DNA from 3 places in the Rahnella sp. PD12R genome. Region 2 is predicted to be linked to each of the others. Evidence: predicted binding sites of a transcription regulator. Region 2 holds the regulator's gene; each other region holds the start of a gene.
What was found. The regulator PurR, encoded in region 2, represses purine synthesis genes. The targets are predictions, from matches to a motif close to CANGCAAACGTTTGCNTG.
Positions count from the first base shown of each region.

Region 1: the regulator PurR is predicted to act here: its motif matches at 2,546-2,563, upstream of KWG64_RS10095 (NCS2 family permease).
Region 3: the regulator PurR is predicted to act here: its motif matches at 3,983-4,000, upstream of purL (phosphoribosylformylglycinamidine synthase).

Region 1 is NZ_JAHTMS010000004.1:167,523-173,772, forward strand. It holds gene KWG64_RS10085 (bifunctional diguanylate cyclase/phosphodiesterase) at 1-1,316, opposite strand, end outside; gene KWG64_RS10090 (glutathione S-transferase family protein) at 1,583-2,251, shown strand; gene KWG64_RS10095 (NCS2 family permease) at 2,679-4,046, shown strand; gene KWG64_RS10100 (Na+/H+ antiporter) at 4,853-6,250, shown strand, end outside.
Region 2 is NZ_JAHTMS010000011.1:44,320-50,569, reverse strand. It holds gene KWG64_RS19920 (C40 family peptidase) at 27-929, shown strand; gene KWG64_RS25910 (YnhF family membrane protein) at 1,095-1,184, opposite strand; gene purR (HTH-type transcriptional repressor PurR) at 1,518-2,543, shown strand; gene punR (DNA-binding transcriptional activator PunR) at 2,581-3,486, opposite strand; gene punC (purine nucleoside transporter PunC) at 3,623-4,834, shown strand; gene cfa (cyclopropane fatty acyl phospholipid synthase) at 5,195-6,250, shown strand, end outside.
Region 3 is NZ_JAHTMS010000016.1:18,114-24,363, reverse strand. It holds gene KWG64_RS23065 (PTS transporter subunit EIIC) at 1-1,030, shown strand, start outside; gene yfhb (phosphatidylglycerophosphatase C) at 1,035-1,673, shown strand; gene tadA (tRNA adenosine(34) deaminase TadA) at 1,825-2,337, shown strand; gene mltF (membrane-bound lytic murein transglycosylase MltF) at 2,358-3,818, opposite strand; gene purL (phosphoribosylformylglycinamidine synthase) at 4,094-6,250, shown strand, end outside.

The sequences.
Region 1 (6,250 bases), on a different contig from region 2:
TTGAGCATCTGTAACTGATTTTGCGCGTTGGCGTTCATCGATGGCTGGAAGAAACTGTGTCCGTTACGGCCTGAATTCTTGGTGTGGTACATCGCCGCATCGGCATTGAGCATCAGTTCGCGCTCGTTTTCGCCGTCGCCCGGATACACCGCAATACCGACGCTGGCAGATACCAGCAGCTCGTAGCGGGAAACGTAAAACGGACGCGCAATCAGATGCACCAGCCGGTCGGCGAGCTGCGAGGCGTCGGTCGGATCGGTGATTTCCACCAGCAGGATAAATTCATCGCCACCCAGACGCGCCAGCGTATCCGTAGCGCGCAGCTGAGATTGCAGACGTTCCGTCACCGAGATCAGCAACTGGTCGCCGATATGGTGGCCGAACGCGTCATTGACCGCTTTAAAACCGTCGAGATCGAGAAACAGCACGGCAAACTGAGATTCACCGCGCGACGCTTTCTGAAATGCCTGGCCGAGACGGTCTTCGAGCAACAAACGGTTTGGCAGGCGGGTGAGATTGTCGTGCAGCGCCAGCTGCGTCAGTTCGCGGTTAGCCTGCGCCAGCGACGACGCCAGAATGGAGGTGCGCGCCTGCATACGGCCATCGAGAATCGAAATAATGAGCGTGATTGCCAGAATCGCCAGCGTTACCACGATCACCAGCAGCGCCAGCCAGTTGTTATCGACGCCGCTGAACGCCGCCATACTGTGGCTGTCCGTCGGGAATTGTGCTGCCGCCATGCCGATGTAATGCATGCCGACAATAGCTGTACCCATGATCACCGCCGCGCTGATGCGCAACAGCCGGACGTTCGGGGATTGCTGACGCAAATGAAACGCCATCCACAGCGCCGCGCCCGAGGCGACAATTGCCACAGCAACGGACAGCGCAACCCACCAGTAATCGTAAACAATCGGCGGCATCATCAGCATCGCGGCCATACCGGTGTAATGCATGGCGGAAATCCCGCCGCCCATCAGCAATGCCCCGGCCAGCAAACGCCCGGTCGGTAAATGCGGCAGGCAAACCAGCCACAGCGCAAAGGCGGAAGAGATAATGGCAATAAACATGGAAAGCAGCGTAATCACCGGGTCGTAACCCATTGGCATGGCGGAATTAAAGGCCAGCATGCCGATAAAATGCATGGACCAGATACCGATGCCCATCGCAATGGCGCCCCCGCTCAACCAGAGACGGGAAGCCTTTCCCTCTGTCGTGGCAACCCGGCCAGCCATATCAAGCGCGGTATAAGAGGCAAGCATTGCAACAATGAACGAAAACATGACAAGCACATTGTTGTAATTACTGGAAAACATGTAAGGCTCCACACAGGCAGGGGGTCTATTTTAGATTCGGCGATAATGGCATTAAGATTTATTAAAGGCGAATGAAGTTACGATAATTTTTTTCGTGTAATTAAGATTAATCCGTAAGTGATTTTAATCAAATGAAAATAATTTCGGCATAATCTCCCTGCTAATAAACCTGAGAAACATCATGGTTTTTAAATGAATATGATCCGGCTATTCAGGCCTTGTCTATAGTTAACAAATAATTAAATGAAACAGGGCGGAAGGTATTTATGATCACAGTGCATCATTTGGATAATTCACGTTCGCAGCGAATCTTATGGATGCTTGAAGAACTGAGCGTTCCGTATGAAATTCAGCATTATCAGCGGGATAAAAAGTCGATGCTGGCGCCTGCTGCGCTGAAAAAAGTACATCCTCTGGGCAAGTCGCCGGTGCTGGAAGATAACGGGCTGATCCTCGCGGAGTCCGGCGCCATCATTGAATATTTGCAGGAAGTTTATGATGAAGACCGCGCGCTGAAACCGTCGGCCTTCGCTGAGCGTCAGCAATACCGTTACTGGATGCATTATGCGGAAGGTTCGCTGATGCCGTTGCTGGTGATGAAACTGATTTTCAGCCGCTTAGGCAAACCGCCGATGCCGTGGCTTATCCGTCCGCTCGCAGGCGCAATCGGGCAGGGCGTGCAGAAAAACTATCTGGATAAACAAATTTATACCCACATGGATTATCTGGAGAAACATCTTGCCACTCATCCTTATTTCGCCGGATATCAGTTCAGCGCGGCGGATATTCAGATGAGCTTCCCGATAGAAGCCATAAATGCCCGCGCCGGACTCGGACAATACCCACACTTAAATGCATGGTTATCAAATGTGACCGCGCGTCCGGCTTATCAGAAGGCGCTGGAAAGCGGCGGACCTTTCACGATATTGCGTTAAGTTGGCGGTTATTTTGTTGCGCCCGGACGGAGAGCGAGTGTCGTCATGAGCGCAACATAATAAACCTGAGAAATAATCCTGTTCTTGTCCGTTTTGCTTTTGCCGTTCACCGCCGCCAAAAACGCTGATGCGCAACCGATACCGCACAGCAAATCGCCAGCCGGCTGAATTTACATCACAACCGCGTTTTTATTGACCGGACAACGGTAAATTGTCGTCGATCGTAGTTGAAATGTGGGGTTTAAAGGCCGGATAATCGTTTGCTTAATTTTTCAGGCCCGCCATACGCGATGCGAGTTAAACGTTTGCCTTGTAGATCTGACGCTGATTTCGGCGGTTTCAGGCTACGGGTAAGGAAGCGAACGTGCAGAAACGATTTCATAATGACCACGCCGGCTAATCAGTAAAGACATTCAGAGGATTTTCCATGTCGAGTCAACACCCTCAGACGGGCAGCGCTGTTGCGCCAAAAGGCCCGTTTGATGCATTTTTCAAAATCAGTGCGCGTGGCAGCAACGTCCGTCAGGAAGTGATCGCCGGTTTAACGACGTTTCTGGCGATGGTTTATTCGGTGATTGTGGTGCCGTCCATGCTGGGTAAAGCCGGATTTTCGCCGAGCGCGGTGTTTGTCGCGACCTGTCTGGTTGCCGGTTTTGGCTCGCTGCTGATGGGCTTGTGGGCGAATCTGCCGCTGGCGATTGGCTGTGCGATTTCCCTGACGGCGTTCACGGCATTCAGCCTGGTACTCGGCCAGCACATCAGCGTGCCGGTGGCGTTAGGCGCGGTATTCCTGATGGGCGTGCTGTTCACGATTATCTCGGTCACCGGCATCCGGTCGTGGATTTTGCGCAACCTGCCGACCGGCGTTGCGCACGGCACCGGCATTGGTATCGGCCTGTTCCTGTTGTTAATCGCAGCCAACGGCGTCGGCCTGGTGGTGAAAAACCCGCTGGATGGTTTACCGGTCGCGTTGGGCGCATTTACCTCTTTCCCGGTTGTGATGACCTTGCTCGGTCTGGCGGTGATTTTCGGCCTTGAGAAACTGCGCGTTCCCGGCGGCATTCTGCTGGTGATCATCGCGATTTCCATTATTGGCCTGATTTTCGATCCTGCGGTGAAATATCAGGGCCTGTTCGCGATGCCTTCACTGGCGGGTGCAGACGGCAAATCGGTCATTTTCGATCTCGATATCATGGGCGCGCTGAAAGCCGCCGTGCTGCCAAGCGTTCTGGCACTGGTCATGACGGCGGTCTTTGATGCCACCGGCACCATCCGCGCCGTCGCCGGGCAGGCAAACCTGCTCGACGAAAACGGTCAGATTATCAGCGGCGGCAAAGCCCTGACGGCGGACTCCGTAAGCAGCATTTTTGCCTCTCTGGTCGGCGCGTCACCGGCAGCGGTTTACATTGAATCCGCAGCGGGTACGGCGGCAGGCGGCAAAACTGGCCTGACGGCTACCGTCGTCGGCGTTCTGTTCCTGCTGATGTTGTTTCTGTCTCCGTTATCCTATCTGGTTCCGGCCTACGCGACCGCGCCAGCGCTGATGTACGTCGGCCTGCTGATGCTCAGCAACGTGACCAAACTGGATTTCAACGACTTCGTAGACGCGATGTCCGGCCTGCTGTGCGCGGTATTCATCGTGCTGACCTGTAACATCGTCACCGGCATCATGCTGGGCTTCAGCGCGCTGGTCATTGGCCGTATCTTCTCCGGTGAATGGCGCAAGCTGAACGTCGGAACGGTGGTTATCGCCGTCGCGTTAGTGGTGTTTTATGCCGGTGGATGGGCGATCTGAATGCCAGGCCGGGCATTCGGGGCGGCCATTTCTGACGGTGAAAGTTTCGGTTTTTCAATGGCGGTGAACGCCGCCATTAGCGATTTTTAAGACAGGCTGGCGTAAGTTTCGGTTTTTCATGTGCGGTTATCACATGGCCTTTCGCGCCGAAACCGAGCAGAGAGGAAAGTGCTTTTCCTCTCTGCACTCTCCTCGCTTTTTTTACTGCGCGCTGTCGCTGGTTGGCTATGTTTCAGCGACTCTGGCTAGTGCCGCAAACGCCGCCGCTGCGCGGTGCTCTCGCTTTGGGTTCGAACCTGCTCGAAAAAAGACTCTTGCCGTTTCTCACTCCTCGCTCGACGTCGTTTTGAAAGCGGCCACTGGCTTCTCTAAATTCAAATGCAGACTGGTTTTATCTTTAAGAAGGGTAAGCTGGCGCGCTCAAAATCCAGCTGAACGAAGCGGCTTCGAGACCTATGGCTCGAAGACCGAGTGAAGGCAGCACGAAGTGCCTGGATTTGCGCCACACGCGGAAGCAACAGAACACGTCCATCGACCCAGCGACAGCGCGCAGTTAAAAAAACGCAGGATTCCAAAGGGTTTCGTTTAAAACCCTTTGGGCCGGTTTGGGCGGCGAGCCCAAGGTTTTGACCTTAAAGCCAGTGTGAGTGGCAACCCACGACCTTGAATTTGACCTTGTCATAAACGTCACTGCGTCCCAACCGCACGCATCGATTTAAATCATGTCCTCTTTTGATCTACTATTCCCTCTGTATGTGTCAGACCCCGTCTGATTGAAATCATAAAAACAAGAGTCTAAGGAAAGCATGGAAATCTTCTTTACCATTCTGATTTTGATTCTGGTGGTGTCGCTCTCCGGTGTCGTCACCAGAATGTTGCCGTTTCAGGTTCCTCTTCCATTAATGCAGATCGCCGTCGGTGCGGTGCTGGCTGTGCCGAGTTTTGGCCTGCATGTGGATTTCGATCCGGAACTGTTTCTCGTCCTCTTCATCCCGCCGCTGCTGTTTGCTGATGGCTGGAAAACCCCGACCCGTGAATTCCTCCACCACGGGCGCGAAATTCTCGGGCTGGCGCTGGTGCTGGTGTTGCTCACCGTCGTCGGTATCGGTTATCTGATTTATATGATGGTGCCGGATATTCCGCTGGTTGCGGCGTTTGCGCTGGCGGCGGTGCTGTCACCCACCGATGCCGTGGCATTGGGTGGGATTGTGGGCAAGGGCCGCATTCCGAAGTCGATCATGGGCGTGCTCGAAGGTGAAGCGCTGATGAATGACGCGTCCGGCCTGGTGTCACTCAAATTTGCGATCGCCGTGGCGATGGGCACCATGATTTTCACCGTCGGCGGCGCGACCGTTGAGTTCCTCAAAGTCGCCATCGGCGGCCTGATGGCGGGTGTCGCGGTGACGTGGCTGTACAGTAAATCGCTGCGCATCATGAGCCGCTGGAGCGGCGATGATCCGGCGACACAAATCGTCTTCCTGTTGCTGCTGCCGTTCGCGTCTTACCTGATTGCTGAACACATCGGCGTGTCGGGCATTCTGGCCGCGGTCGCCGCGGGGATGACCATCAGCCAGTCTGGCATTATCCGTAACGCGCCGCTGGCGATGCGTCTGCGCGCGAACAGCGTCTGGGCGATGCTGGAATTCGTGTTCAACGGCATGGTGTTCATCATGCTCGGTTTGCAGTTGCCGGGCATTCTGGAAAACTCGATTGATCAGGCCACTCATGATCCGTCAATCGTCACCTGGCACCTGTTTGCGGACGTCGGGATCATCTATTTTGCGCTGCTTATCCTGCGTTTCGTCTGGCTGTGGGTGATGAAAAACTTCAGCAATCGCTTCCTGAAAAAGAAACCGTTGCTGTTCGGCAGCTACAGCACGCGTGAGCTGTGGGTCGCGTCGTTTGCCGGTGTTCGCGGGGCGATTACGCTCGCCGGTGTGCTGTCGATTCCGTTGTTCCTCGCCGACGGTTCGGCCTTCCCGTCGCGTTATCAGCTGGTGTTCCTGGCGACGGGCGTCATTTTGTTCTCCCTGATTGCCGGTGTGATTGCCTTGCCGTTCCTGCTCAAAGGCGTAGTCGTGGCCGACGGAACGACGTATCGCGAAGAAGAGCGCATGGCGAAATCCGTGGCCGCCGAAGTGGCGATTGAAAGCCTGCATAAGATGGAAGAACGTCTGGCGGCGGATACCGAAGAAAACATCGAT
Region 2 (6,250 bases):
ACCCTACCACTCATGGTAACGAAGCTATGCGCTTACTGTTCACGCTTTTTGTGCTGCTCTTTACCCAGCTGTTTCTGAATATGGCTCATGCGTCGCCACAGACTCGTGTCGCGGCCGACCAGCGAAAGAGTCATGTTAACCAGGTCACGCCTGAAGAACGCCGAAAGCGAAAAACGGCAGCCGCGAAAACCAGCAAGAAAACCAAAGTCGCGCCGGTTTCAGAACCTAAAACTCAGGAAAAAAATTCGAAGAAGAAAGTCAAAAGCACTGAACTGGTTAAGCGAAAGACGTCTTCTGAAAAAACAGTAAAAACGACGCGGGCCGAGAGTAAAAAAGAAAAAACACTCAAGACAACACGGGCCGAGGCGAAAGCAGGGAAGCAAACGAAAACCCGCTCTCTCGCTAAAAACAGCAGTGAAAAGGCCAGTAAAAAAGAAGCGTATGGCCGCCACCGCAAAGGCAAAAAGTTACGTGAAGAAGACAGTAAACCGATAACGCTCAGCGCCACACACAAGAAACGTTATCAGCACGCACAACAAACTGCGATGACCAAACTGATGCACCAGGTCGGCAAACCTTACCGCTGGGGCGGAACGTCACCGAATACAGGTTTCGACTGCAGCGGACTGGTTTACTACGCATACAAAGATTTGATCCGCATTAAAATGCCCCGCACAGCGAATGAAATGTACCACTTGCGCGATGCGGCTCCGGTCAAACGGGGTGAATTAGAATCCGGCGATCTGGTTTTCTTCCGGATTAATAACCGAGGCGCCGCAGACCATGTCGGTGTTTACGTAGGAAACGGGAAGTTTATCCAGTCACCGCGCACCGGCGAAGACATTAAGATCACCTCACTGGGTGACGATTACTGGCAAGATCATTATGTAGGCGCACGTCGGGTAATGACCCCTAAGACGATCCGATAATAAACAATTCGTTAAGTCTGAAGTTTCGCTAATCAGCCATTGAATAGCATTTAACGAAGAGTTTCTGCAGGGAAGAGTATCGGCGGAACGGGTGACTGCGTAAAATTGAAAAGGGCGATTCCTGTTATAGGTAATCGCCCTTTTTTATTGCGGCTTTCACGCAAATCAGTTCATCACTGCGGTGAAGCTGAAAGCAATAATCACGAGCAAAGCGCAGACCGTAGTGATCAAAGAAAATTTCAGGTTGCTGTCCATCAAACCCCCTTACGGATCAAATTGTGGCGTTCGTTTAGCCACACTAAATGTGTGCCAACGCATTTTCTCACAATTCGCATTTAAAATCTTGTGCTGAATGACAACAGGTTCATGACAATTTTACTTCCACTTTCCTGCATTATAAGTGAAAATTGTCGGTTACCACGCCTGTGTGCCGGTCGATTTCACCCGAGAGCATTTCACGCCTCACTCTGAAGAATCCACCCAACGATTTCACTGCCCTTTTCGAAGTCAGCAGTTAAATCCACGCAAGCAAACGATTAACATAATGCTAACGTGCTGAAACACGTGAGCACAGGAGTCATTTTTTACATGGCAACGATTAAAGATGTCGCAAAGCGCGCTGGCGTTTCCACCACAACCGTGTCGCACGTCATCAATAAAACCCGTTTCGTCGCCGAAGAAACCCGAGCCGCGGTTCTCCTTGCAATCAAAGAGTTACACTATTCTCCCAGCGCCGTGGCACGCAGCCTGAAGGTCAATAACACTAAAACTATCGGCCTGCTGGCAACGTCCAGTGAAGCGCCCTACTTCGCCGAAGTGATTGAGGCCGTGGAAAACAGCTGTTTCTCAAAAGGCTATACGCTGATTTTGTGTAACTCGCACAATAATCTGGAGAAGCAACAGGCCTACCTGCAAATGCTGGCGCAAAAGCGCGTCGACGGTTTACTGGTGATGTGCGCGGAATATCCGGACGAATTGCTGAACATGCTTGAAGAATACCGCTCCATCCCGATGGTTGTGATGGACTGGGGCGAAGCGCGTAAGAATTTCACCGACAGCATTATCGATAACGCGTTCGAAGGCGGTTATATGGCCGGACGTTATCTGATTGAACGTGGTCATCGTGATATCGGCGTGATCCCGGGGCAGCTGGCGCGAAACACCGGCGGCGGCCGTTTCCAGGGCTTCGTGAAAGCACTGACGGAAGCCAATATTCCTCTTCGTGAAGAATGGGTCGTTCAGGGCGACTTTGAGCCGGAATCGGGCTATCAGGCCATGCACAAAATTCTGATGCAGAAAAACCGTCCGACGGCCGTATTCTGTGGCGGCGACGTGATGGCAATGGGCGCAATTTGTGCCGCCGATGAACTGGGCCTGCGCGTACCGCAGGATATTTCCGTGATTGGCTATGACAACGTGCGTAATGCGCGCTATTTCTCGCCGGCACTGACGACAGTTCATCAGCCAAAAGAACGTCTGGGCGAAATGGCATTTACCATGCTGCTGGACAGAATTATCAGCAAACGCGAAGAGTCGCAGACCATTGAAGTGCATCCGAAACTGGTTGAGCGCCGTTCCGTGGCCGACGGCCCGTACCGCGATTACCGCCGTTAACTTTCATTAAACGCCTGTGCCGCAGGCGTTTTTTTTGTCAGTCGCGCAACCATTCCCGGTTCATCGTTTCCGTATCGCCCATGTATTCCAGCAGCCACGCCAGCGAAGGCGACGGATTGCTCTGATCCCACGTCAGGCAGCACGGGCTGTCCGGAAATGTATTTTCCAGCGACAGAACCTGCAATTTCTGCTGTTCAATCCAGGGCGTCACGCGGTGAACCGGCATCATGCCTACGCATAAACCTTCATTCAGACATTCCAGCGCACACGTCCAGTCGGGAACCACCAGCCGCCGCTGGTTATCCAGCGTCCAGGTATCGCGTTTCGGCAATGTCCGCGATGTATCTTCCAGGCAAAGCGCCGGATAAGGCCGTAACTGATCGTCACTCAGTGTTCCCGACGTCTGCGCCAGCGGATGTTGTGCGCTGACCACACAATGCCAGTCCATAAAACCCATATCGCGGAAATTGAACCGTCCTCCGACGGGGATCGCCCGCGTCGCGCCGATGGCGACATCCGCCCGCCCGTCTACCAGCGCGTCCCAGACACCGTTAAAGACTTCAGAATGAATGATGAGTTCGGTATCCGGGAAATGGCGATAGAAATCCAGCACCAGCCGCCGCGTCCGCGCGGGTCTAACGATACGGTCAACGGCCACCCGTAATTCTCCGCGCCAGCCGTTGGCGACCTGCTGACACTGGCGGCGGGTCGCTATCATTTTTTTTGTCAGAACGCGTGCTTCATCGACAAAAACTTTACCGGCAGGAGTCAGAACAACGTCGCGGTGTCTGCGTTCAAACAACGGAACAGCCAGCCACTGTTCAAGCTGACGAACGGTGTAGCTGATGGCAGAAGGAACCCGGTGCAAGTCCTGCGCAGCAGCGCTGAAACTGCCTGTTCGGGCGACAGCATCGACCACTTCAAGAGCATATTCTGACCACATCGTTTAGCCTTCAATATTTTTGATAGCAGATTGCAAATATTAGCGTTTCACAAGCCTGTTATCAAAGCGTTAAACTCCGCATCCGATACGATTTCCGCGTCAAATCATCTGCAATAAATAAATTAAAGAGACAATAATGAAACCCTCACTTGGATTTATGCTCTATCTTGCCGGGCTGAGCATGCTTGGCTTTTTAGCGACAGATATGTACCTTCCGGCCTTCAGTGCAATGCAAACCAGCCTGATGACCAGCCCGGGGATGATCAGTGCCAGCCTGAGTATTTTCCTTGGCGGATTTGCCATCGGCCAGCTGTTGTGGGGGCCACTGTCCGACAAGATTGGCCGCAAACCGGTATTGCTGATTGGCTTGGCGCTCTTTGTTGTCGGTTGTCTGGGCGTGCTGTGGGTTGAGAATGTCCGCGCCCTGCTGGCTCTGCGTTTTCTGCAAGCTGTCGGCGTCTGCGCCGCCGCCGTCACCTGGCAGGCGCTGGTGGTGGATCGCTTTTCTGCCGATGTTGCTAAAAAAACCTTTGCCAGCATCATGCCGCTGGTTGCGCTTTCCCCTGCTCTGGCACCTTTACTGGGCGCCTGGGTTCTCAACCATTTTGACTGGGAAGCGATTTTCGTTCTGCTGACCGCTGTGGCAGCTATCTTACTTATCACCACGTTCACACTGCGTGAAAATGCGCCAAAGGCTCATGCTCCTGCTGATAAAGCCGGTTTCGCAAAGCTTCTCGCTTCGCGGGTTTACAGCGGTAACGTGATGATTTATGCCGCCTGCTCTGCTGGCTTTTTTGCGTGGCTGACCGGTTCCCCGTTTATTCTCAGCGACATGGGATATTCCCCGGGCGTGATTGGCCTGAGCTACGTCCCGCAGACTATTGCTTTCCTACTGGGCGGTTTTGGATGTCGTGTGCTGATCAGCAAAACGGATGGGAATAAGGTCCTGCCGTGGCTGCTGGCAGGTTATGGCATCAGTGTGGCGGGTCTGTTCGGCGTGGCTATATTTACTGATGCGGGGCTGGTGAGTCTGTTAATTCCGTTCTGTCTGATGGCTTTGGTGAATGGCGCGATTTATCCCATTGTTGTCGCAAATGCATTAATGCCATTTCCTGCTAATACAGGTAAGGCCGCGGCGTTGCAAAATACCCTGCAGTTGGGTCTGTGTTTCCTCGCGAGTTTGCTGGTTTCCGCATTTATTGTGCAACCACTCATGGCGACAGTCACCACGATGCTGTCTACACTACTGTTGGTAGTTTTAGGCCGCTGGCTGTCACAGCGTCAGGAAGAAGGGCAATCTGGTGAACAGGAACCGGAGCAGAAACAGCAGGCACGGCATGCGAATTAATAGTGATAATGACTTTAAGTAACAATCACTTAATGGACATTTACATTCGCAGCGATTAACTATTGAGAATGCCAGCCGGCGAGCCTATACTCAACTGAACCCAATAAAATAGCATTTTTACAATACTTTTATTACATACTTAGCGTCGGCGCGAGGATCGCGTCACACTATTTATTCTGGTTCGTTTTTCAAGGATGATTTTCCTGCCCACATTTTGTGTGCAGGCGTTCTTCTAATTTCCTCTGTTGGTGTCGAATATCGGACGTGGCGCAAGTCGTCTGTTCTCATAAAGACCTGCACAAATAGCCTTTGCTTTTCCCGGCAGGTTAATAAGTCAGAAGAGAAAGTGATGGAGAAGCTATGAGTTCATCGTGTATAGAAGACCAAAGCATTCAGGACAATCAGTGGTATCGGATAGTCAGTGAAATGCTGGCTACGGCAGACATCCAGGTTAACGGTAATCGCCCTTTCGACCTTAAAGTAAAAAACACTGACTTTTTCAAGCGTGTTTTACAGGAAGGTTCTTTGGGTCTGGGTGAAAGTTATATGGATGGTTGGTGGGAATGCGAGCGCCTTGATATATTTTTCCAGCGCGTTCTCCGTGCCGGTTTGGAAAATAAACTCCCCCACCATTTTAAAGACACACTACGTATCGCAGCAGCACGCCTCACCAATCTTCAGTCCCGCAAACGGGCATGGATCGTCGGGAAAGAACATTACGATTTAGGTAATGATTTATTTACCCTGATGCTCGACCCGTATATGCAATATTCCTGTGGCTACTGGAAAGATGCCACCACGCTTGAAGAAGCGCAGGAAGCTAAACTCAAAATGATCTGCGATAAACTGCAACTGAAACCGGGCCAGCGTTTGCTCGATATCGGCTGCGGCTGGGGTGGACTCTCTGAGTTTGCAGCCCGCAATTATGGCGTCAGCGTCGTCGGTGTTACGATTTCTGCCGAACAACAAAAGCTGGCCCAGAAACGCTGCGAAGGTCTGGACGTCACCATTTTGCTACAGGATTACCGCGATCTTAACGATCAGTTTGACCGTGTTGTTTCCGTCGGTATGTTCGAACATGTGGGTCCAAAGAATTATGAGACCTACTTTAATGTCGCCCGACGCAACATCAAACCTGACGGCATTTTCCTGCTGCACACCATCGGTTCCAACAAAACAGATCTGAGTGTCGATCCGTGGATAGATAAATACATCTTCCCTAACGGATGCCTGCCATCTGTCCAGCAAATTGCTCAAAACAGCGAGTCATTGTTTGTGATGGAAGACTGGCACAACATCGGCGCAGATTATGATCGTACTCTGATGGCCTGGAATGAACGTTTCCAGAAACATTGGCCTGAACTGGCAGAACGTTACGGCGACCGTTTTCACCGGATGTTCACCTACTATCTGAAT
Region 3 (6,250 bases), on a different contig from region 2:
GCTGCGCAAACTGGCTGATGTCTTTATCCCGCTGATCCCGGCCTTTATCGCGTCGGGGCTGATCATGGGCATTATCAACCTGCTCAAGCGGCCAGATATTGCTGGTTCCATTGCCACGGATTTCCCGAATATTCTCGGGCTGTTAGCGATTTTTGGCGGCGCGGTTTTCGCCATCATGAATATTCTCGTGGGCGTGAATGCGGCGCGCGTTTTCGGCGGTTCACAGGCGATGGGCGGCGTAATGGCCGGCATTCTTTCCAGCCCGGCGCTGGCGCAAATTACGCTGTTTGGCGAAACGTTGCAGCCGGGACGTGGCGGGGTAATCGCGGTGCTTTTAGTGGTAGCCCTGATGTGCTGGCTTGAAAAACGGCTGCGTAATTTACTGCCGGAATCGGTGGAGCTGATCCTGAATCCGCTGATTACCACGCTGATTACTGCCACGCTGGCCATTGTCATCCTGCAGCCGATCGGCGGTTTCATTTCTGACGGCATCGCGCACGGCGTGAATATCGCGATAGATAAAGGTGGTTTGCTGGTCGGCGCAGTGCTGGCGGGCGCTTTCCTGCCGCTGGTATTGTCGGGGTTACATCAGGGGCTGGTGCCGATCCACGTTGAGCTGATTCAGGCGCACGGTTCTAACCCGTTACTGCCTATTCTGGCGATGGCAGGCGTCGGGCAGGTTGGCGCGGCGATGGCGGTATACATGAAAACCCGCAATGCGCGGCTGAAAAAAGTGATTAAAGGCGCGCTGCCGGTCGGTATTTTAGGTATCGGCGAACCGCTGATTTTCGGGGTGACATTGCCGCTGGGACGGCCTTTTATCGGTGCCTGTTTAGGCGGCGCGGTCGGCGGTGCGCTAATCTGTTACTGGAAAGTCGCGACGGTGATCACTTTTGGTATTTCCGGATTGCCGCTGGCGCTGACCATTATTTCCGGCAAAGTCATGTTGTATCTCGCCGGTTTAGTCATTACGGTATTGGCTGGTTTTATTTTTACCTGGCTGATGGGGTTCAACGATCCCGAGGAGTAACGGATTGAGTACGAAGCCTGATCGACGGGTCGTGTTTTTTGATCTTGATGGAACGCTGCACCAGCAGGACATGTTCGGGAGTTTTTTGCGGTTTTTGCTCCGGCGGATGCCGCAGAACCTGATTCTGGTGATCCCGGTCTTGCCGCTGGTGGCGATTGGATTGCTGATGCACGGGCGGGCCGCGCGCTGGCCGATGAGTCTGCTGCTCTGGTCGATCACTTTTGGTCACAGCGAAGCCCGGCTTAAAGCGCTGGAATTGCAGTTTGTCACCGCGTTTCGCCACAAAGTGGTGGAGTTTCCGGTCGTACAGCGGCGGTTGCGTGAATACCTCGACAGCGAGGATACCGAAGTGTGGCTGATCACCGGTTCGCCGGAAAATCTGGTTCAGCAGGTGTATAACGCGTCGCTGTTTCTGCCGCAGGTGCGTCTGGTGGGCAGCCGCATTGCGCGCGGCAAAGGCGGCTGGGTGCTGCCTCTGCGCTGCCTGGGTGAGGAGAAAGTAGTTCAGCTTGAACGCCGCATCGGTTCTCCGCTGAAACTTTACAGTGGCTACAGCGACAGCAAACAGGACAACCCGCTGCTGTTTTTCTGCGAGCACCGCTTTCGCGTCAGTAAGCAGGGTGAACTCCAGCAACTGGAATAATTCCGCCGCCGGACCTTCGTCTTAACTATCATTCTAAAACAGGCCGGTTTCCGGCCTGTTTGCATTGGGATGACGCAGGTATACTGCTGGCCGCTAAAAAGAGATTGAGGTTGAAGTGTCGGACGCAGAGTTGGGTAACGGGTTAGCAGAAATGAAAGAACACGAACACTGGATGCGATATGCCATGAATCTGGCGCTGAAAGCGCAGGGTGAAGGCGAAGTGCCGGTGGGCGCAGTGCTGGTTTTGGACAACCAGGTGATTGGCGAAGGCTGGAACCGGTCTATCGGGCATCATGATCCGACTGCGCATGCGGAAATTATGGCGCTGCGCCTCGGCGGAAGTGCTGTACAAAATTACCGTCTGCTGGACGCCACGCTGTACGTCACGCTTGAACCTTGCGTGATGTGTGCAGGGGCGATGATCCACAGCCGTATCCGTCGCGTGGTGTATGGCGCAGCGGATGCCAAAACCGGCGCCGCCGGTTCCCTGCTGGACGTTTTGCGCCATCCGGGCATGAATCATCAGGTGGAAATTGTGCCGGGCGTTTTAGCGGAAGAATGTTCAGAACAGCTGAGCGCGTTCTTTCGTTTACGCCGCAGCCAGAAAAAAGCGCTGCGGCTGGCAGAGCGCGCTGCGCAAGCCGGAAACACCTCTGAAGAATAAGCCGTTCACCGCTATAAATCCTACGGCGCCAGGGCTTCTTTTGCGTCCACGACCGGATAACCCTGGCCCAGCTGAGCCTGCAACGCCGCTTTCTGCGCCTGTTGCTTCTCTTTTTCCATCAGATAACCGACCAGACTGAGCTGATAGCGGCGGATGTTTTCCACGTAGTTGTACGCCTGCGTGCCGCGCGCGTAGCCATACGTTGTACGGCTGAAATAGCGCTTCTGGTTAAGCATTGGCAGACGCTGTTTTACATCGGCCCAGCTGTCCGGGTTGGCTTTTTGCTGCGCGGTCAGCTTACGGGCGTCGAGCATGTGGCTGTAACCCATGTTGTACGCCGCCAGCGCAAACCAGATCCGTTCATCTTCAGGAATCGATTCCGGCATCTTATCCATCAGGTGCGACAGATACAGCGCGCCTCCGCGAATACTTTGCTCAGCATCGGTCCGGTCATCCACATTCAGGCCATCCGCCGTGGTTCGGGTCAGCATCATCACGCCGCGCACGCCGGTCGGAGATTTTGCCTGCGGATCCCAATGGGATTCCTGATAGGCAATCGCCGCCAGCAGCCGCCAGTCAATTTTATCGGCGTATTTCTCAAACAGCGGTTGTAACACCGGCAGCGTACTGTCGATGGCGTTCAGGAACGTCCGCGTATCGACATAATCAAAATCGCCGACGTGCCCGAGATATTTCTCCTCAAGCTTCTCCAGCGTACCGTCTTCGGAAATCTGGCTGAAAAAGTCCAGCATCGCCGCGGAAAGGCTGTCGTCATCCGGTTCCTTTCGGTAATACCAGGTCACCGGCTCATCTTCCGTGGCATCAAAGGCCACGGCCAAACGCGGGTAAACGCGCTGCATCAGGGCGATGGTGACGGAATCCCCCAGCGTGTAATCAAGTTTGCCGTTCTCAACTTGTTGCAGAAGATCGCGCGGCGAGAGCTTGTCCGTCGTGGTCCACGTCAGATTGGGATATTTTTTGGCGGCGGCTTCCAGCGTCAGGATGTGTGCACTGCCGGCGGAAACCACCAGCGTACCCTTCACATCCGCAAAGCTTTTCGGGCGCGCGGCTCCCTGCCGGTAAACCAGTTGCTGAGAAACGGAATAGTATTCCGGCCCGGCACGGTAGTTTTTCAGGCGCGCATTGTTGTACACCAGCCCGGAAGCCAGCATGTCGGTTTTGTTGTTGTCCAGATCGTCGAACATGGACTCGATCGTGGTGTGCTGATTCACGACCAGCTTTACGCCCAGATAATCTGCGAAGCGTTTAGCCAGTTCGTAATCGAAGCCGAGATTTCCTTCCGGGGAGTCCATAAAAGTCAGTGGAGAATTGAGCGTGCTTACGCGCAATTCTCCACGGGATTTTATCTGATCCAACTGGTCGCCTTCGCCTCTGTGCCACGGGACGGCAGGCCATAAGGCCAGCGCCAGCAACAGGGCGGCAATCCCCATCAGAACATAGTTAATTTTTAGTCGCGTCAAATAGTTATCTCGCTGCGGCGCTCTTGTTTTTTTACGATGTGCTGTGCAGTTTCTATGGTTATATCCCCAGTGCTGACGCATTTTGCTCAACAAAACGGCAGTCTGCAACTTTATTCATATTAACCTCAATCTTTACAAGGTTATAAATGAATATCAATATTCCCGACGCAAACGGTTTCGTATGCCGCCAGCTTTCTTTATAATAGCCCGCGTTTTCCCCCTGTTGCGCCCAATGAAGCACTGTGGTCAGTGTCTTCGAAGACGAGAGATCTGTGATTATGGAAATACTGCGTGGTTCGCCCGCTTTGTCGGCTTTTCGCATTAACAAATTATTATCCCGCTGTCAGGAAGCACGCCTTCCGGTCAATGATATCTACGCCGAATATGTACATTTTGCCGATGTCAGCGCGCCGCTGAATTCGGACGAACAAACCAAGCTGCAACGCCTCCTGAAATACGGTCCTTCTCTCACTGAACACGCGCCAACAGGTCGTTTACTGCTGGTTACCCCGCGCCCTGGCACCATTTCTCCGTGGTCTTCCAAGGCGACTGATATTGCACACAACTGCGGTTTATCTCAGGTTCTTCGCCTTGAGCGCGGTCTGGCGTTTTACGTTCAGGCTCCTGAACTGACCGAAGCACAATGGTCGCAGCTGGGCGCATTGCTGCATGATCGCATGATGGAAACCGTCTTTGGCAAGCTCGAAGACGCCAGCGCGCTGTTCGCGCAACAACAGCCTGCACCGGTTCAGCATGTCGATATTCTCGGCGAAGGCCGTATCGCGCTGGAAACCGCCAATACCAAGCTGGGTCTGGCGCTGGCGCAGGACGAAATTGATTACCTGATGGAAGCCTTTACGTCGTTGGGGCGCAACCCGACTGACATCGAACTGTATATGTTCGCACAGGCAAACTCAGAGCATTGCCGTCATAAAATCTTCAACGCTGACTGGATTATCGACGGCGAAACGCAGCCGAAATCCCTGTTCAAGATGATCAAAAACACCTTTGAACAGACGCCTGATCACGTGCTTTCTGCGTACAAAGATAACGCTGCCGTGATGGAAGGTTCTCAGGTCGGCCGTTTCTACGCCGATGCGAAAGACGGTCTGTACGATTTCCATCAGGAACAGGCGCATATCCTGATGAAGGTTGAAACCCATAACCACCCGACGGCGATCTCTCCGTGGCCGGGTGCGGCGACAGGTTCCGGCGGCGAAATCCGTGACGAAGGCGCAACAGGTCGTGGTGCAAAACCGAAAGCCGGTCTGGTCGGTTTCTCCGTTTCTAACCTGCGTATTCCGGGCTTCGAACAGCCGTGGGAAGAAGATTTCGGTAAGCCGGATCGTATCGTTACCGCGCTGGATATTATGACTGACGGCCCGCTGGGCGGCGCAGCCTTCAACAACGAATTTGGTCGTCCGGCGCTGCTGGGCTACTTCCGTACTTACGAAGAAAACGTCAACAGCCACAATGGCCCTGAGCTGCGCGGTTATCACAAACCGATCATGCTGGCGGGCGGTATCGGCAACATTCGTGCTGATCACGTGCAGAAAGGTGAAATCACCGTTGGCGCGAAACTGATTGTGCTCGGCGGCCCGGCGATGAATATCGGCCTGGGCGGCGGTGCGGCTTCTTCAATGGCCTCCGGCCAGTCTGACGCGGATCTGGATTTTGCTTCCGTACAGCGCGACAACCCGGAAATGGAACGCCGTTGCCAGGAAGTGATCGACCGCTGCTGGCAGCTCGGTGAAGCCAACCCGATTCTGTTTATCCATGACGTGGGCGCAGGCGGTTTATCCAACGCGATGCCGGAACTGGTCAGCGACGGCAACCGTGGCGGCCGCTTCCAGCTGCGTGACATCCTGAACGACGAACCGGGCATGAGCCCGCTGGAAGTCTGGTGTAACGAATCGCAGGAACGTTACGTGATGGCGGTTGCACCGGATCAGCTGGCCCAGTTCGATGCCATCTGTAAACGTGAACGCGCGCCTTACGCGGTGATCGGCGAAGCCACAGAAGAAATGCATCTGTCTCTGGAAGACAGCCATTTCGACAACCAGCCGATTGATATGCCGCTGGACGTACTGCTGGGTAAAACCCCGAAAATGACCCGTGACGTCACCACGCTGAAAGCGAAGGGCGACGATCTCAACGGTGAAAATATTCAGATTGCCGAAGCGGTAAACCGCGTTCTGCATCTGCCTGCTGTGGCGGAGAAAACCTTCCTGATCACCATCGGCGACCGCACCGTGACCGGTATGGTGGCACGCGATCAGATGGTGGGACCTTGGCAGATCCCAGTGGCTGACTGCGCGGTCACTACCGCCAGCCTCGACAGCTATCACGGCGAAGCGATGTCTCTGGGCGAACGAGCGCCAATCGCCTTGCTGGACTTTGCCGCTTCCGGCCGCATGGCCGTCGGTGAAGCA